DNA from 3 places in the Anaerospora sp. genome. Region 2 is predicted to be linked to each of the others. Evidence: riboswitches for the same ligand, from Rfam matches in the RefSeq annotation. Region 2 holds a riboswitch; each other region holds the start of a gene.
What was found. Region 2 has a riboswitch for cyclic di-GMP ahead of RTR76_RS10430 (response regulator). Riboswitches for the same ligand answer to the same signal wherever they lie in the genome.

Region 1: another riboswitch for cyclic di-GMP. It lies ahead of RTR76_RS18785 (HAMP domain-containing methyl-accepting chemotaxis protein); the one in region 2 lies ahead of RTR76_RS10430 (response regulator).
Region 3: another riboswitch for cyclic di-GMP. It lies ahead of RTR76_RS16660 (methyl-accepting chemotaxis protein); the one in region 2 lies ahead of RTR76_RS10430 (response regulator).

The regions. Positions count from the first base shown of each region.
Region 1 covers NZ_DALZUO010000033.1:23,211-29,066, forward strand. The annotation lists gene RTR76_RS18785 (HAMP domain-containing methyl-accepting chemotaxis protein) at 148-1,836, opposite strand; cyclic di-GMP riboswitch class I at 1,990-2,077, opposite strand; gene RTR76_RS20910 (hotdog fold thioesterase) at 2,091-2,423, opposite strand; gene RTR76_RS18790 (acyl-CoA thioesterase) at 2,536-3,027, opposite strand; gene RTR76_RS18795 (F0F1 ATP synthase subunit epsilon) at 3,165-3,578, opposite strand; gene atpD (F0F1 ATP synthase subunit beta) at 3,582-5,000, opposite strand; gene atpG (ATP synthase F1 subunit gamma) at 5,163-5,856, opposite strand, start outside.
Region 2 covers NZ_DALZUO010000010.1:100,215-106,070, forward strand. The annotation lists gene RTR76_RS10410 (MFS transporter) at 1-501, shown strand, start outside; gene RTR76_RS10415 (DMT family transporter) at 530-1,435, shown strand; gene RTR76_RS10420 (CCA tRNA nucleotidyltransferase) at 1,547-2,674, shown strand; gene RTR76_RS10425 (iron-containing alcohol dehydrogenase family protein) at 2,689-3,798, shown strand; cyclic di-GMP riboswitch class I at 3,871-3,954, shown strand; gene RTR76_RS10430 (response regulator) at 3,979-4,335, shown strand; gene RTR76_RS10435 (GDSL-type esterase/lipase family protein) at 4,503-5,735, shown strand; gene RTR76_RS10440 (MATE family efflux transporter) at 5,780-5,856, shown strand, end outside.
Region 3 covers NZ_DALZUO010000025.1:3,901-9,756, forward strand. The annotation lists gene RTR76_RS16650 (catalase) at 1-806, shown strand, start outside; gene RTR76_RS16655 (hypothetical protein) at 958-2,181, shown strand; cyclic di-GMP riboswitch class I at 2,269-2,354, shown strand; gene RTR76_RS16660 (methyl-accepting chemotaxis protein) at 2,454-4,142, shown strand; gene RTR76_RS16665 (hypothetical protein) at 4,640-4,801, shown strand; gene RTR76_RS16670 (sodium ion-translocating decarboxylase subunit beta) at 4,832-5,856, shown strand, end outside.

The DNA.
Region 1 (5,856 bases), on a different contig from region 2:
AGCCTTTTTGATCCTGGATAGGCGCAAAAAGGCTTGCATAAACGCAATTATTCCCCTTTCCAGCCTCACAGGACTAGGTTAAAGGCATCATTCAGTTATATGAATAGTAGCAGAGAATTGGCAGCTTGTCAAGTAAAACACTTCCTGTTAGAGCGTGAACTTCGTTATCGTTACTTGCAAATCTGCAGCCATATCAGCTAATGCTTCACTGGCAGCTGCAATTTCCTGCATGGAGGCAGATTGCTCTTCCGTTGCCGCCGAGACAGTCTGCGTTTGTCCGCTGGTTACCCGGCTTACCTCGCCAACTTCGCTAATCGAAGTTGCAATCTGTGCACTGCTGGCAACAACAACCTGTACAGAAGCAGTGATATCTTGAATTTGACCAGCCATTTTGCCGACCAGAGCAGAAATATCCTGGAAGGATCTTCCTGCGGTATTGACTACTTGCGTACCCGTGGTTACCTCCCGAGTACCGGCATTCATGGCAATTATCGCTTTATTCGTTTCCGCTTGTATTTCATGAATCAGCGAAGCAATTTGCTTTGTTGCAGTCTGAGACTGTTCGGCAAGCTTTCTAACTTCTTCTGCAACAACAGCAAAGCCCCGGCCTTGCTCCCCGGCTCTAGCAGCCTCAATAGCAGCATTTAAGGCAAGTAAATTTGTTTGCCCTGCAATAGCAGCAATCGTATTGACGATTTGCCCAATTTCTTTAGAGCGCTCACCAAGAGCAGAGATTACGGCAGACGATTCAGCAACTGTTTGATCAATTGTAGTCATTTGCTTAATTGCCGCTTCAATGGCCTCGCCGCCTTTTTGGGCTGCAGCTGCCGTTTGCTTGCTTACAGTCGTTGTGCTGTCTGCATTGAATGCAATTTGGCGTACCTGAGCTGTCATTGTATCAATAATCTGCAGTGTATCACTAATACTTTGCCGCTGTTGATCCGTTCCTTGTGCTACCTCGGTTATTGTGCCAGCAACCTGGGTTGCAGCCAGAGCAGATTGTTCGGCACTCGCAGTCAATTCTTCCGAAGATGCTGCAACTTGTTCCGCCGAAACGGAGACTTGTTGAATAATCATGCGCAGGTTTAGCAGCATCGTATTAAAAGAATTAGCGAGCTTACCAATTTCATCCTCAGACTGATAGGAGATTGACTGCATTGTCAAATCGCCATTGGCTATTTGACTAGCAGCTTCTGCAACTTCTCGAACCGGGCGTGATATACTCCGGGAAACAAAATAGGCAATTAAAATGGATAACAGGATAACTATTATGTTTACAATAACGAGCATAAGTCTCGAATTTGCGGCATCTTCTGCATATTTTTCCTGTTCCTGTGCGGCGTACGCTTCATTCAGTCTTACTAAATCTTCTGTTGCACTCATGGCAGCTTTATACGGTTTACCTGCCTGCTGCATATAGCTTGCTACCTCATCCAGCTTATTGGCCTGTTTGGCAGCTATTGATTTTTCAGCGATTTCCTCATAGGCAGCTTTTTCATTTTTTATCGCTCGTAAATGCTCCTTGACTGTTTCTGTGCTGACATTCTTCTCCAACCACGCCATTTTTTCATTTGCTTTTTCCTTATAGCTGTTATATACCGAAATATCACTGGGATCACCGGTAAAATTGAAGCGGCGCATAACAACCGCTTCATTAGCGATATCTGCCGCTATCCCCTGTACCATTTCCATTTTATATATGTTAATCTTACTAAACACCTGATAGGAGGAGGTTATTTCACCAATTTTCCAATATGTAAATCCACTCATCATAATAACAAGTGTTAAAACCACCAGAAATCCACTGCCGATCTTTTTTGCTACTGTCCATTTCATAGTAAATCGTCCCTTTCTGATTATTGCCTTATAAATAATAAAATTAATTATTTGTTGCGATTCCCCCCTATCGCAATTTAAAATGATTCACACTGCAGCAAGGGTAATATATAAGAAAAAAATGCAAAAAACCAGGTACATACGAATTAAATTCGTAGCAACCTGGCAGTCATTACCTTTTTTCAGTATTAGACCCATGGCTTTGCGTCCTTACTTTTCAATAAGTTTGCTGCAGTTTGACATTTTTTTCATTTTCATCCCATAATTCGACATTTTGACTTAAAATCCTGTGTGCAATATCGTTTTGCGGATAATATTATTTGTTTATAGAAATTATACCGATCGTACACCGAGAAAATACATATTAGTTTGTGTTCTTCATCGAGAATTTTCATTTCCCACACCATTGTAGTGCGGCCCTTATGCAGAGGAACTCCAACAGCTGTAACCATGCCTTCACGCTTTGACCGAATATGATTGGCGTTGATTTCTAAACCAACGGCATAGTGAGTGGACTGATCAATTAGATTATACGCACCCAAACTGGCAACACTTTCTGCCAGTACACTGATGCACCGCCATGTAATAAGCCAAAAGGCTGAAGGGTAGCGTTATTAACAGGCATTGTGGCGGTTATCTTATCCGGTAAAACTTCCTATTCCTAATACTTCTAAGATAGTATTAGGATAAACTGATGTTTCAATCGCCATTTTTTGTCTCCGCTCCTTTCTGCTCCTGTTTATAGGACAAATATCGCTGCTGCGCCGCTTCCCAGGAGCGGCGCTCCTCCTCAGTTCGCACTTCCAAAGCTGGCACCTGCAGGGGATGACCCTGATCATCGAGTGCAACAAAAGTAAAAAAACCTGTCAATGCAATTTTAGCCGGTTCTTCCTTAGACAAATCCTCAACAGTTACGGTCACGGATATTTCCATTGAGCTTTTGCCGACAAATGTTAATTCGCCATAGCAGGTAATAACATTGCTCACCCTAATAGGATGAAGGAACTTCAAGGAATCCACTCTCGCTGTTACGATATTTGTACGGGCATGCCGGCAGGCAACAACTCCGGCCGTGTTATCCATTAATTTCATTATTTCACCGCCATGAACATTTCCGGATGGATTAGCATGTTCCGGCATCATAATATTTGACATAATGACTCTGGACTGATCAACTGTTTTGGAATTCATATATTTCCTCCTAGCATGTGCAATACACCAATGTGCCTTTCTCGTCAAATGAAGCTAAATCCTGCCTTTGTTGATGTGTATAGTATTTACTAATTTAGCGGAAAAGAAAAACAACCCCAAATCTGGGGTTGTTTTTCTTAAAAATGCTTACTGTGTTCAGCCACACGCAGACGCACAATCGCCCGTCTTAGTGCTGCTTCTGCACGGGTAACGTCAATGCTGGAATCAGCAGCCTTCAAGCGGCCTTCCGCTCTTTCTCTGGCAGCTTCAGCTCGCGCAATATCGATTGTTTCGGGCAGCTCGGCGCAAGCAGCCAATATGGTTACTTTATCAGGCCGAACTTCCATGAAACCGCTGCAAAGAACGATTTCAGTTTCCCCCTCATCAGTCAGAATGCGCAGAGGCCAAATATCCAATCCAGCAATTAACGGTGCATGCCCTGGCAGAATACCGATATCGCCGTTAGTAGCACGGGCAATAACCATATTAACATCTGCTGAGTATGCTATTTTATCAGGGGTGACAATGTCCAGTCGGATCGTCTTGGCCATGTCTTATTCCCCCTTCATTGTGCGCGCCTTTTCCACCGCTTCGTCAATAGTGCCTACCATGTAGAATGCCGATTCAGGCAGGTCATCATGTTTACCGCTGATAATTTCTTTAAATCCGCGGATCGTTTCCTTCAGTGGCACATATTTGCCAGGAGTGCCGGTGAAAGCCTCAGCAACGAAGAAAGGCTGGCTAAGGAATCTTTGAATCTTCCGGGCCCGGCTTACGGTCAGCTTATCATCATCAGACAGTTCTTCCATCCCCAGGATGGCAATGATATCCTGAAGTTCCTTATAGCGCTGCAGAACTTCCTGCACGCCGCGGGCAACTTCATAATGCTCTTCGCCAAGTGTAAGAGGATCAAGAATACGGGAAGTGGAGTCCAGAGGATCCACTGCCGGATAAATCCCCAGCTCGGCAATTTGCCTGGATAATACCGTAGTAGCATCCAAATGAGCAAATGTTGCTGCCGGAGCAGGGTCAGTCAGGTCATCGGCCGGTACATATACAGCTTGTACAGAAGTGATTGAACCACTCTTAGTAGAGGTAATCCGTTCCTGCAGAGCACCTACGTCAGTACCCAGCGTCGGCTGATAGCCTACAGCAGAAGGCATACGGCCAAGCAGCGCCGATACCTCTGAACCTGCCTGAATAAAGCGGAAAATGTTATCAACAAACAGCAGTACGTCCTGTCCCTGCTGATCACGGAAATACTCAGCCATAGTCAGAGCAGTAAGCGCTACGCGCATACGGGCTCCAGGCGGCTCGTTCATCTGCCCGTATACAAGAGCAGTTTTCTCGATAACGCCTGATTCCTTCATCTCTTCCCACAAATCATTTCCCTCACGGGTCCGCTCGCCTACACCGGCAAATACCGAGTAGCCGCCATGCTCAGTTGCAATGTTACGGATGAGTTCCATGATTAGAACGGTCTTGCCAACACCTGCACCACCAAAGAGTCCAATCTTACCACCTTTAGCATAAGGAGCGATAAGGTCAACAACCTTTATCCCTGTTTCCAGGATGGCTGTAGCGGAAGACTGATCTTCGAAGCTAGGTGCCGGACGATGGATTGGCCATTGGGCAGAAGCTTGCACTTCAGCATCACTATTATCAACCGTCTTACCTAATACATTGAATATCCGGCCCAGAGTGCCTTGGCCAACAGGTACGGTAATAGGAGCACCGGTGTCGATTGCATCCATACCACGAGTCAAACCGTCTGTGGAGCTCATAGCTACGCAGCGAACGGTATTATCGCCCAAGTGTTGCATAACTTCAGCAGTCAGCTCTACCTTAAGCTCGCCCGATTGTCCCTGAATTTTGATGGCATTATATATTTCAGGCAACTGTTCCGGGGGAAATGTAGCATCAACAACAGGTCCAATAACTTGGATTACTTTACCTACATGTTCTTTTGTCATGTGTCGGGTTCCCCCTCCTTACTTGCCAAGTCTGCCGCTAACAGTCCATCTGCGTCGTTGTTAGTCCAGGCGCTTCTTCCGCGTACTGCCAGTACTGCTCCAGTCGCGTCCTCCTGCCGCCTAGCATATGAACTATTATCGACAGCCTTGGGGGTTAGTTTATTATTTTAACGCTTCTGCGCCGCCAACGATCTCGGAAAGCTCGCGAGTGATAGTCGCCTGGCGCACTTTGTTGTAATTGAGTACCAACTTAGCTATTAATTCCTGAGCATTATCCGTTGCTGAGCCCATTGCCGTCATACGGGAGCCGAGTTCACTGGCTGCCGCCTGAAGCAAAGCGCCGTAAATAACTGTTTCCAAATATTTGGGAAGCAATTGATTAAGCACTTCAGCCGCTGACGGTTCAAAGATATATTCACCCTGAACGTCTCCAGCTGCAGCTTGACTATCGTCAACTGGCAATAGCTTCAATGTTGTTGGTTTTTGGTTAATCGGTGAAATAAACCGGGTATAAACCAGGTGCACTTCATCCAATTCACCGGCAGCAAAACGGTTAGCCACATCTGCTGCTAAAGTAACGGCATGATGATATTCCGGTTTTTCTGAAAAACCGCTGTATTCACCAATGACATTATAGCTTCTGCGGCGAAAATAATCGCGTGGTTTGCGACCAACAGTGATCAGCTCAACATTGTCTTTGCCTCGTACCTGAGCGACAGCTTCCTTCATCAGGTTAGACGTATAAGCCCCTGCCAAGCCTTTATCGGCACCGATAACCAAATAGCCGGTCTTATTAACTTCCCGGACAACTAAAAGAGGATGCTCAGCATCACGGACACTGGCGGTCACGCTTGCC
Region 2 (5,856 bases):
GGAACAGCTTTTACCTTTGTACCTCTTTTATCGCTGACACAGGGGATTACTCATTATTTTGTGTTTTTTGTAGCCTTCAGTATTGCCGTAGTGTGCGCACGACTAGGGGTTCAAGCTATCAATAGCCGCTGGGGACCGGAACGAACCTCGATTGGTGCCAGCCTGCTCAATGCGCTTAGTGCGCTCCTGCTGGCAGTTTTGCCATCTATAGGTACCTATGCTGTAGCAGGGATTTTAATTGGTTTCGGATTCGGAATTGTTTATCCAACGTTAGCCGGATATTTAGTGCAGCACGTCAATCCTGCCAACAAAGGAACTGCACTTAGTATTCTGTCGGGAGCTGGCGATATTGGCAATGCTCTTGGCGCTTCCGTGCTGGGAATTGTGGCACAGACCATGGGCTTTACAGCTGTATTCGCAGGGGCGGCGTTGGTTATTATAGCCTGTACATATTATTTTTACAGCACTTTACTGATAAGACGACAGGCTGGTATGCACTAAAACAAGCAAGACAAGTGAGGCAAGACATATGAGAAACTGGCAGATATTGATTTTACTGGTACTTTGTAATTTGTTTTGGGCCGGCAATTATGTGTTTGGCAAATATGTTATTTCTGAAATAACTCCTTTATGGATTACTTTTTCGCGATGGGTATTAGCACTTTTTTTCTTGTTTCCTATAGCTTATTACTTCGAAAAAATGGAATGGAAATCGATCAAAGAAGAGTGGCTGTTATTAACCAGTATGGGGGTTCTCGGGATTATCGGCTATAATCTGCTGCTTTACTCGGCGTTGGCCTATACAACAGCAACGAATGCTGCGCTGGTAAGTGCTTTAAACCCGGGTATTATTGTTTTAGTTTCCGTTTTTCTTACAGGTGAGCGGGTTTCAAGATTACAGGCGGCAGGTTTTTTTCTTTCTCTTACCGGTGTGCTTATTATCTTGACAAACGGGGAATTAGCCCGCTTACTCCAGGCAAATTACAACCAAGGCGATTTACTCATGCTGGCAGCAGTTCTTATTTGGACGGCATATTCGCTGATCAGTAAAAAAATACAAACTCCGCCAATTACCGCCACAGCAGTGTCGTCGGCAATAGCCGTATTATTGATGGCACCGTTTGCTGTTTCACAGGGGATCAATTTTGCTGCTATTAAGCCATTAGCATTAGGCGGGATTCTTTACATCATTCTGTTCCCCTCTGTATGTTCCTTTGTATTCTGGAACTTGTCCGTCAAGGCAATTGGCGCCAGTAAGTGTGGTGTTTTCCTTAATTTAATTCCTGTTTTTACGGCGATAATCAGTGTAATACTTGGAGAGCGAATAACGCTTGCCCAGGTGCTCGGAGGCTTATCAGTCTTTATAGGGGTTTACCTGACAACAGGAATGCTGGACAGGCTATTGATTAAACAAGAAAAAGTGACAGAAAACTAGGACGTGTCTGCAACCTAGAGCACTGACCAATGACGAGTGATTTTTCGCCACCGTCAGTGGGTGGTCAAGACAGTCAGCAGATACGCCCTGGGTAAAGAGGTGGCAGGACAAATGTTAACAGAGCAAACTTTTGCTGAGACAGTAGCCGCAAACGGTGGGCGAGTTTATCGGGTTGGCGGATGCGTTCGTGATACCTTAATGGGAGTTGTTCCGAAAGATATCGATTTTTGTGTCGCAGGTATGGTAAAGAAAAACTTTAAGGTACTTTTTCCTGAAGTAGAAGAAATCGGCAAAAGTTTCCCGGTTTTTCGCCTGTTGATTGATGGTAAGAAATGTGAAGTCGCTTTTGCACGGACTGAGCGGAAAGAGGGCAGCGGCTATAAAGGTTTTAAAATTTCATCCAATCCCAAAGTAACAATCCAGGATGATCTATATCGGCGGGATACGACAGTGAACTCGATGGCAGTAGATTGTTTAACCGGAGAGTTGATTGATCCTTTTCAGGGGCGCCAGGATATTAAGGCCGGTATATTGAGGGCAACGAGCGGGCACTTTTCGGATGATCCGATGCGGGCTTTGCGGTTGGCAGGACAGTCAGCCCGTTTGGGCTTTACGGTAGAAGAAAATACGCTGGCTCTCGCCAGAGCTGTTCGCGATGAGCTTGCGGAAGAACCTTCCGAGAGGCTGATAGCCGAATTGACTAAGGTGCTGGAGGGAGCCCGGCTCCCTGCAGACTTTTTCAAGGTGCTGCATAAGGCCGATTTGCTGCAAATTGCCTTTCCGGAAATTGCGGAATTGTCTAGTCCGGTGTTTGACGAGACTATGGAACAGCTGGACCTGGCTGCCCAGGCAACACACGAGCCCAAATTGCGTTTTGCAGCTTTGGGTTTTACCTTAAGCAAAGAAACTTTGCTGCGATGGAACCACAGTATGACTTTACCTGGAGACTGGGTAGAGGCGGCAGCTATGGCCGGTAAGATAAAAGGGCTGCTGTCACAGCCTACCCCGGAAAATGTGGTGGCCGCAATTAATCAGTTAAGGCGTGGTTCACTTAGTATAAGCGAATTTGATATCCTTGCAAAAGGAGTGCGCTTGAATGTACCTGAATTAGGCCCACTGCAAGCTGCTATCTCGCTGCTGCCGGGTGAGGCGGTACCTAAGGACCTAAAGGGGAAGGAAATTGGTGAATGGTATAAAATTAAGCATATTGCCGCTATCCGGCAGATGCTCAACTTATAAAGGGAGGGTATAACATGGAGTTCAAATTTTTAATGCCAACAAAAGTTCTGTTAGGGGTTGGTTGCGTTGCGGGCAATAAAGAAGAGTTCAGCAAGCTGGGCCAAAAGGCACTGATTGTTACGGGGCGTAATTCTGCTAAGGCCAGTGGCGCATTAGCAGATGTTACCACTGTGCTCGATGAGCAGGCGATTGTCTGGGAATTATTTGACCAGATTGAAGAGAACCCGACATTCGCGGTGGTTGAAGCAGGTGGAGCAGCAGCCCGGCGGTTTAAGCCCGACATGATTATCGCGATTGGGGGAGGGTCTCCTTTAGATGCTGCTAAAGCGATTGCTGTGCTTGCAGTAAATTTCATTAGTGCCTCTGAGCTGTATAAAGGAGATTTTCAAGCCGCTCCGCTGCCGATAGCGGCAATTCCGCTCACAGCAGGGACCGGCAGCGAAGTTACACCCTATTCGATTTTGACGGATAGCGAGCGTCAGACGAAACGCAGCTTTTCTGATGTTCGTATTTTTCCGCAAATCGCATTTCTTGATGCCCGCTATACTCATACTCAGTCCAGAGCGGTTACTGTTAATACTGCGGTTGATGCGCTTTCCCACGCTATTGAAGGGTATCTGTCTAAACGTTCAACAGCGGTAAGCGATTGTCTGGCTCTTGAAGCCATCCGCTCCTTTGGGCGGGCTTGCAATGCTTTGGTTTTAGGAGAGTTTGACATATCCGTGCGGGAAGAATTGCTGTATACCTCACTGTTGGGGGGCGTTGTCATTGCTCAGACGGGAACGACGGCTGTTCACGCTTTAGGCTATTCTCTCACTTATTTTTATCAGGTTCCTCACGGCAGAGCCAATGGATTGCTGCTGGGAGAATATCTGCGCTTTAATGAACCGGTGGTACCGCAAAAGGTAGAAGCCGTTTTAGCTGCATTAGGGCTAAAGACAGTGGATGAAATGAAAGTGTTAATGAGCAGGCTGCTGCCAAGCAGGGAAGTTTATTCGCAGGAAGAGTTACATAAGTTTGTTGCTATTGCCAGTGAAGCAGCTAATATTGTCAATACTCCCCGGCAGCCCGGCAAAGAAGATCTATATAACTTATTGCTGCAGTCATTAACTTGTAAAGCTTAATAGACTAAATTTAGAAATTTTAGAAATTAATTGACTTTGTCTTTTAAAGACCGGATAATAGATTACAGATAATACCAGAATCGGCAAACTTATCGAAAGGTAAGGACGCAAAGCTATGGGTCTAAGGGTGCTGCCTATGATTGCCAGGTTGCCATCACTTATTGTAAGGTGGTGCTAATAATGTCTTGTCGTGTACTAGTCGTTGACGACTCGGCTTTTATGAGAGTGCGATTGCGCGAAATTCTAGAGTCTTCCGGTGCGACTGTAGTCGGAGAAGCGGCAAATGGGATAGAAGGAATTAAGAAGTTTCAAGAGTTAAAGCCCGATTTGATGCTGCTTGATATTACGATGCCTGACATAGACGGACTTACGGTACTAAAAGAGGTTCTGCAATTCGATTCTCAAGCTAAAATTATTATGGTTTCTGCTTTATCGCAAAAAAGTATTATTATGGAAGCTTTACAATCAGGCGCGAGGGATTACATTATTAAACCTTTGGATTTGCATAAGGCTAAAGAAGTTTTATCTAAGGTTTAACGCAGAAAGCTGTAATTTTAAATAAGCAGAGAAAAATAAGCTTTTTCTCTGCTTATTTTTATTTTGTTAGCTAATAACAACTTGAGCCTGCAAAAAATGCTGTAACGCTAAACGTTAGTCCCGGTAATATGATATACTGATCAAGAGGCTGGCAAGGAGGAGATAAGATGAAGATATTACGAATTTTACTAGTATGCATGTTCTTGTGTGCCGGTGCAAGTAATGGCTACGCACAGGAAAATAAGATACAACTACGTTGGGCAAGTGCCGAGGATGCTGTCATGTACGAGCTGGAAGTAGCTACAGTTCCGGTGCTAAAAGACCGGAAGGCACCGCAAGATAAAATTGCCTATCAAACGACAGCAATTTATACTCCAGGTGTTGAGCTTGATTCAACATTAGTCTCCGACAAAAAGTTATATTATCGAATTCGTCCATTGGATCTGGACAAGAAGGCTGTAGGACGGTTTTCTGTTCCGGTTCCTTTAGACCATGGCATTGTCAATCCCCAGTATCCAGCAGTGACGACTTACGGAAAAAAGAAGGTGCTTACGCCTCTGTATCCCGTTTATGCCTGGATTCCAGTATTACATGCGACGCGATATGAAGTGGAAGTTACCAACAGGCTGCCGGAGAATCCCCATGGGACAATGTCCTCAAGCTATCGCATCCGGAATTATTCGGTAGAGTCAGGTTTTGATTATTATGACACTGAAGCTTACCGGGTGGATGGTACATACTATTGGCGAGTAATTGCCTTTGATGGTGAAGGGGAAGCTATTGGTGGGTATTCCGATGCTGTTCCCTTCCAGGTAAAAACGGGAATACATAAATGGGCGGTTTTTGGCGATAGTATTACCCATGGCGGAGGGGCTGTTTCCAATCCGCCATCGGATGAAAGATTTGATTACTCGTCTTATCTACCCTTTCCGGTAAAAAATCTCGGCAAAAGCGGTGATACGGCATGGGCTCTGGCTGAACGTTTTGAAAGGGATGTCTTGCCTTTTCAGCCACAGTATTTGTTTATCTTAGGCGGCAGCAACAGTATCCGGGGAGGCACTACCGCAGGTGAGGTTATCGAATCACTGGACCTAATTAAACAAAAATGTCAGGATAATGGCATTACGCCAATTTTTCTTACCTTGCCACCGGTTAATCCTGAAAGGATAGAGCGGGTATTTAATCAGCCAACTGCTGATAACTGGCAGACAGAGTTACAACAAGTCAATGCATACGTGAAAAGGCAGCCTTACTATGTCGATATTTATGCCGGTTTGGCAGATGAGCGGGGCTTATTACCGGTTAGATATGCGCAAGACGGGTTGCACCCTGATATTTCGGGTAAAAAAGTAATGGCCCGTGCGGTGCAGTCTTTCGTAAAAAAATATAAATTCAAGTAATCTGCCAGTGAGCATTAACGCAGCTCACGGATTAGAGGGATACGATGAAACAAACCCATTCGCTACAGCAAAAAGCAGGGCAGTTATTAATCATATTACTGCCTATTTTAATCACCCAGCT
Region 3 (5,856 bases), on a different contig from region 2:
AATATCATTGGCAGCCATGTGCAGGGGTTGAATACATAGACAGCAAGACAGCAGTTCGGCTTGCCGGTTCGGACCCTGACATAGCGCAGCGGGATTTATTTGATTCGATTGCTGAAGGGCATACGGTAGAATACGAAATGTGTGTGCAAATACTGAAAGTGGAAGATGAATGTAAGCTTCCTTTTGATCCACTCGATTCTACCCATATTTGGCCGGAAGACATGTTTCCGCTTCTGCCGGTAGGAAGAATGGTGCTGAATAAAAATCCCGGGAATTTCTTTGTTGATGTAGAGCAGTCCGCTTTTGCCCCGGCAGCAGTTGTGCCAGGAATAGGTTTCTCTAATGATCGAATTTTGCAAGGTCGCATCTTCCCCTATGGTGATACGCAAAGATATCGCATAGGCGTCAATTATCTGCAGCTTCCCACAAATATGCCGAGAAGGTCAATTGATAATAAGATGCAGGATGGAGCGATGCAAACAATATACAGTGAAGGCGTAGCAAACTATTTACCAAATACAATTGGAGGCGGGATGCCAGCTGAGGCACCGGAGACAGGAAAGCCTGTTTGTAATTTTGTTTCAGGGATCATAGATAGAAAAGAACCGTCTGGTGATGATTATTATCAGGCAAGGTACAGATATCGGAATATGTCGCCCAAGGAAAAAGACCATTTAATTGCAAATTTTACGGAAGCGTTAAGTCAGGTATATGAGCCGATTAAGCGGAGAATGCTGGAGCATTTCATGCGTACTGATAAAGAATTGGGCAGCAGAATCGCACAAAGCCTAAATATGACAAAGTAAAGTTAGCGGCCTCAACTACAGTTAGTTGAGGCCGCTAACTTTACATTGTGTCAGGCCTTGCTGCATAAATTACCAGTGAGGAGTTATTCTAAGAATGTGCTTTAGGATATGACGGCAGCGTAAATAAGGCCGTCGCTTAGGAGATGATCACTTGGAGAATTCGGAAAAACCATCTATTCTATTTGTAGCTTTAAATCGGCACCAAAGGCAGTATTTCCATCAGTTAGGAACTGCCCTTAATACGTTATACAACGTTCATCATATTTACTATGGATTATCAGACTTCTCGGGTGCCTTAATCCAACCGGAATTGCCCGAAGTGGTTGATTTTACTGAGCAGGAATTGGCAGATATCATTCGTTTTTTATTAATAAAGGGAAAGTCCCGGAAGTTTACCGGTATTCGTGCCTGGTTGCATTCTCAAGCCGTACTCAAGAGCAGGGCGTATTTTGCCACGCGATATTTTTATCACTATATATGTCATCATCCGGTTGATCTGGTAGGTGTTTGGAACGGAATTAATCTTCCCTTGGCTTGTGCAGCTCGAGTAGCGACAAAATTGGAAAAGAAGACGCTTTTCTTTGAAAATGGATATTTGCACAATACTACTACGGTAGACCCAAAGGGGGTCAATTATCAAAACAGTTTAGTGAATAAACCCCGATCGTTTTATGATGCAGTTATTTTTGAGGAAGAGTTTCTTGCTGCGATATATAATGCGGTGCCGGCAATCAGAGGATTAAAAGCAAAATGGTATCAGAGCTTGATAAGTACGCCGCCGAGTAATACGCCCGAAGATATTATCTTGCCGGATAAGTTTATCTTTCTCCCTTTTCAGGTTCAAGATGATACGCAGGTGTTGCTATACTCCCCACGCATACAGACAATGGGTGCGTTTGTCGAGTGTGCAGTAAAGGGAGTAAAACGGTACAATTTGAATTATCAGGATGATATGTGGATCGTTGTCAAAGAACATCCTTCAGATTTTGGCCGGGTGGATTATTCTACTCTGAAGGAAGAATATAAGAACGATAAAATAATATTTTTACGCTACTATCCGACTCCTGAGTTGATTGCCAGTTCACAAGGAATAATTACTTTGAATTCAACCGTGGGGATTGAAGCATTACTTCAGCATAAGCCTGTCATCACTCTGGGCAATTCTTTTTACAATATCGATGGCCTGGTTCGTTGTGTTACGCAAGTGGATCAATTAGCAGATGAGATTCCATTTGTTTTGGCTGAGCCGGATCATCAATTAATTGATAAGTTCTTGTACTATTTGCGCTATCAATATTTAGCAGAAGGGTCGTGGCGCCAGCCTAATGAAATACATTTTGCAAGTGTTGCTCAAAAGATCAGAAAATTACTATAATAACCATTATTTATAGATTAAAAATTTAGTTTGTCGAGAGGAATTTGATGATTGCCAGAGAACTAATACTACAGAATTAAATAGTGTTTCTTAGATCAGCAAACTTAGCGAAAGTTAAGGACGCAAAGCTATGGGACTAATGATTTTATATCAATGTCTGCCAGGTTGCTATATGAGTAAGCTCATATACAAGCTGGTTTTTTTCATGGGAGGGTGAAGTGCAGATCAAGTAATGAAATGGGTTAAATAAAAAAAAGTGAGGAAGATAGTATATGCGTAGAACACCGATAGTTGCTCAACTAGGCGGGATGTTTTTTGTTGCTATTTCTTTTATGTTGCTCTTGCTTGGATACGTTGCTTATCAATACACAACTGCAAGTGATACATACGAAAATTTAATCACCCATACTTCTGCAAATATGCTTTTGCTCACAAAGGCTCAAGACGATATGCATACGGGGATTGCTGAGTTGCGCGGTTTTATGGCTTACTCGATTAGCAGTTATGATCAACAGGCAAGAAAAGAGTTTGCCGATAGTACCCAGGAGTTAAAAGTGTTTGTGTCGGGTGTTAAAAATCCCGAAGTAAAGACTGAAGCGGTCAAATTAGAAAAGATGATGAATGAATATAGTTTGAAAATGGGACAACTGCTGGATGCTAAAAAAGCAAATGATCCTGCTTTCAATACTTTATTAGTTGATGGTAGAAATTTATCTCAGCAGATTGATCAGCAATTTGAGAAGACACTCGATTTGGAAGAAAAGTTTCTCAAGATATCAATAAATGAATTGTTACAGGAACAAAAAAACACGAAACAGATTGTAGTACTTCTAAGTGTATTCATCATTTTACTTGTTAGTGGCTTAGCCTTCTGGTATAGCAAATACATGGCGAACCGTTTACATAGCGTTCGGAATGAAATGGATGCAATCAGCCGTTTTGACCTTACCGCTACTAACGGGCTGGCATCAGTTAATGACGAAATAGGAGATATGACTAGTGCCATGACGGAGATGAAAAATGCTCTTCGAGCTCTTGTCATTCATATTCGTCAAAACTCAGAGTCGCTGGCAGCAGCCAGCCAGGAATTAAGCGCTACCGTAGAGGAACAGCTGCGGGCAGCAGAAGTTATTTCTAACTCTATTGCTGAGGTTGCCAGCGGCTCTTCTCTAAATACCACTAATCTTACGGATATGTCTCATACTATTCAAGAACTTTCTGCAAGTACAGAGGAAATGAATGCAAATGCTTTCGAGGTGAATGGGAATACACAAAATGCTGTAGATGAAGCAGGGCAGGGAATGTATTTGCTAACGCAGATCGTGACGCAAAATGAGACAGTTGCCGATTCAATGAAGAGTATTACAAAGGCGGCGAACTCCTTAGCACAAGGATCTGAAAACATCTGTGAAATTGTTACCGTTATTCAAAATCTTGCCGGTCAGACAAATCTGCTAGCTTTAAATGCTGCTATAGAGGCAGCCCGTGCAGGTGAAGCCGGAAGAGGGTTTGCCGTTGTTGCTGAGGAGGTACGCAAGCTTGCTGAGCAAAGTGCGGAGGCTACTCGCCATATTGGTGACATCATCAAGAAAATGACATCCGATATTGATTATGCCGTATTGCATGTAAGTAAAGGAAACGATGAGGTAGAAGCAGGTAAGCAGGTAGCTTTCAATACGCAAAAAGGGTTTGCTATTATTATTGAAAAACTGAATCAAGTGAAGACGGTAGTTGGTCAAATAACTGTTGCAATTGAAGGGACGGCAACAGGGACGCAGGCAATGGTAGGAAATATCCAAAACATTAGTGCAGTTGCCGAACAAACAGTAGCGAGTGCCCAAACCGTAGCGGCTGCTTCCGAGGAACAAAGTGCCAGCATGCACGAAATCAATAGCAATGCTGAGTCTTTAGCAAAGATGGCAGAAGAACTTAATACGATTATCAGTAAGTTCCGACTCTAGTAGTGGCGGACTGCGCAGGGGCAGTGCCTAATTTTGAATTAAATCCAGGCGTTATATTGTAAGCCGGCCGCGTTTATGCTATGATCAGAGTAAAGTAATGAATTTTTACGCCAACAATTTAATATTGTGGCGGCAAATGTATATATGGCGGATCGGTTAGGTATCTATAACCCTATTGAGAAGCCAAGTTACAAGCCGTGCAGTTACAGTCTGCTGTTTTAAGCGGCAGTAGATGCAAGTATTCTACACCTGGTTTGTTTTGATTATCAAAACAAACCAGGTGTTCTTATTTTTAGTTCCTATAAACCACGTCTGGTAGTATGCAATACTACTAGATACGGTTTTTATAAAAAGGAAATATCGTCATAGAGAGGTGAGCAGGGAGTCTAACAAACAATAAGGCCTAGAGTTCATGTATACAATACATTGTATACATGAGTATGTCGAGCTGTTCGGCATTTGTCTGTTTGATAATCAATTAAGGGGAGGAAATGATCATGACAGTTACAGATACAATGGAAGGTGCAATCATTTTGAGTACTATAGATTTTTTCTTAAGTATTGTTATTATCTGGGGCATTAGTTTAATTCTTCGTTTTTTTCCTCAATTAAATAAACTAGGAAAAATTGATGAAGACAAATTAACTGGCGGGCATTAATTAAATACCGGTGAAAGGTGGAGGTGCATAATGGAACAAATAGTTTCGTTAACAGTGTCGTTGGCTGAGCAGACGGGGCTTGCTCAGCTTTGGTGGGGCAATATTGTTATGATTTTTGTAGGTGCAGGAATGATCTATTTAGCTCTCGCTAAAAAATACGAGCCTTTTCTCCTGCTGGGGATTGGCTTTTCCTGTATTGTCGCTAATGTTCCCGGTTCAGACCTTACTCAGCCTGGGGGCTTATTCTACTATGCGTTTCGCGGCGTAGAGCTTGTTATTATTCCGCCCTTGATTTTCCTGGGCGTAGGTGCAATGACTGACTTTGGCCCGATGATTGCAAATCCAAGTCTGATGATTCTTGGCGCAGCAGCTCACTTAGGAATATTCATTGCTGTAATTGGGGCAAAAGCACTCGGCTTTACTCTGGCAGAAGCAGGGGCAATCGGTATTATTGGCGGTGCAGATGGTCCGATGGCAATTTTTGTTACAATGAAACTGGCACCTCACCTGCTGCCGCAAATTACAGTGGCCGCATATTCCTATATGGCATTAATGCCACTTATCCAGCCGCCCATTATGAAGTTGCTGACAACCCCTGAAGAAAGGCAGATCATGATGACTCAAGCCCGTGAAGTGAGCCGGCTGGAGAAAATCGCATTTCCCTTCGTGATCGCAATACTGGTCAATTTCCTGCTGCCTCCGGTAGCGCCATTAATTACCATGCTGATGTTAGGAAATATGTTGAGAGAGGTACTTATCGTTGAGCGTCTTGCCGGTACTGCCGCTAATGATTTAATGAATGTCATTACCATCATTTTAACGGTTGCGGTAGGGTCAACGATGGCAGCAGACCGATTTTTGACCATAGAGACACTTCAAATCATTCTGCTAGGGCTGATTGCTTTTATGGGAGGCACTGCTTCGGGAATTATTGCAGCAAAAATTATGAATAGATGCAGCGGCGGTAAGATTAATCCGTTAATCGGCTCGGCAGGCATTGCTTCAGTACCTATTGCCGCACGGGTTTCTCATGTCGTTGCTTTGCGGGAAAACCG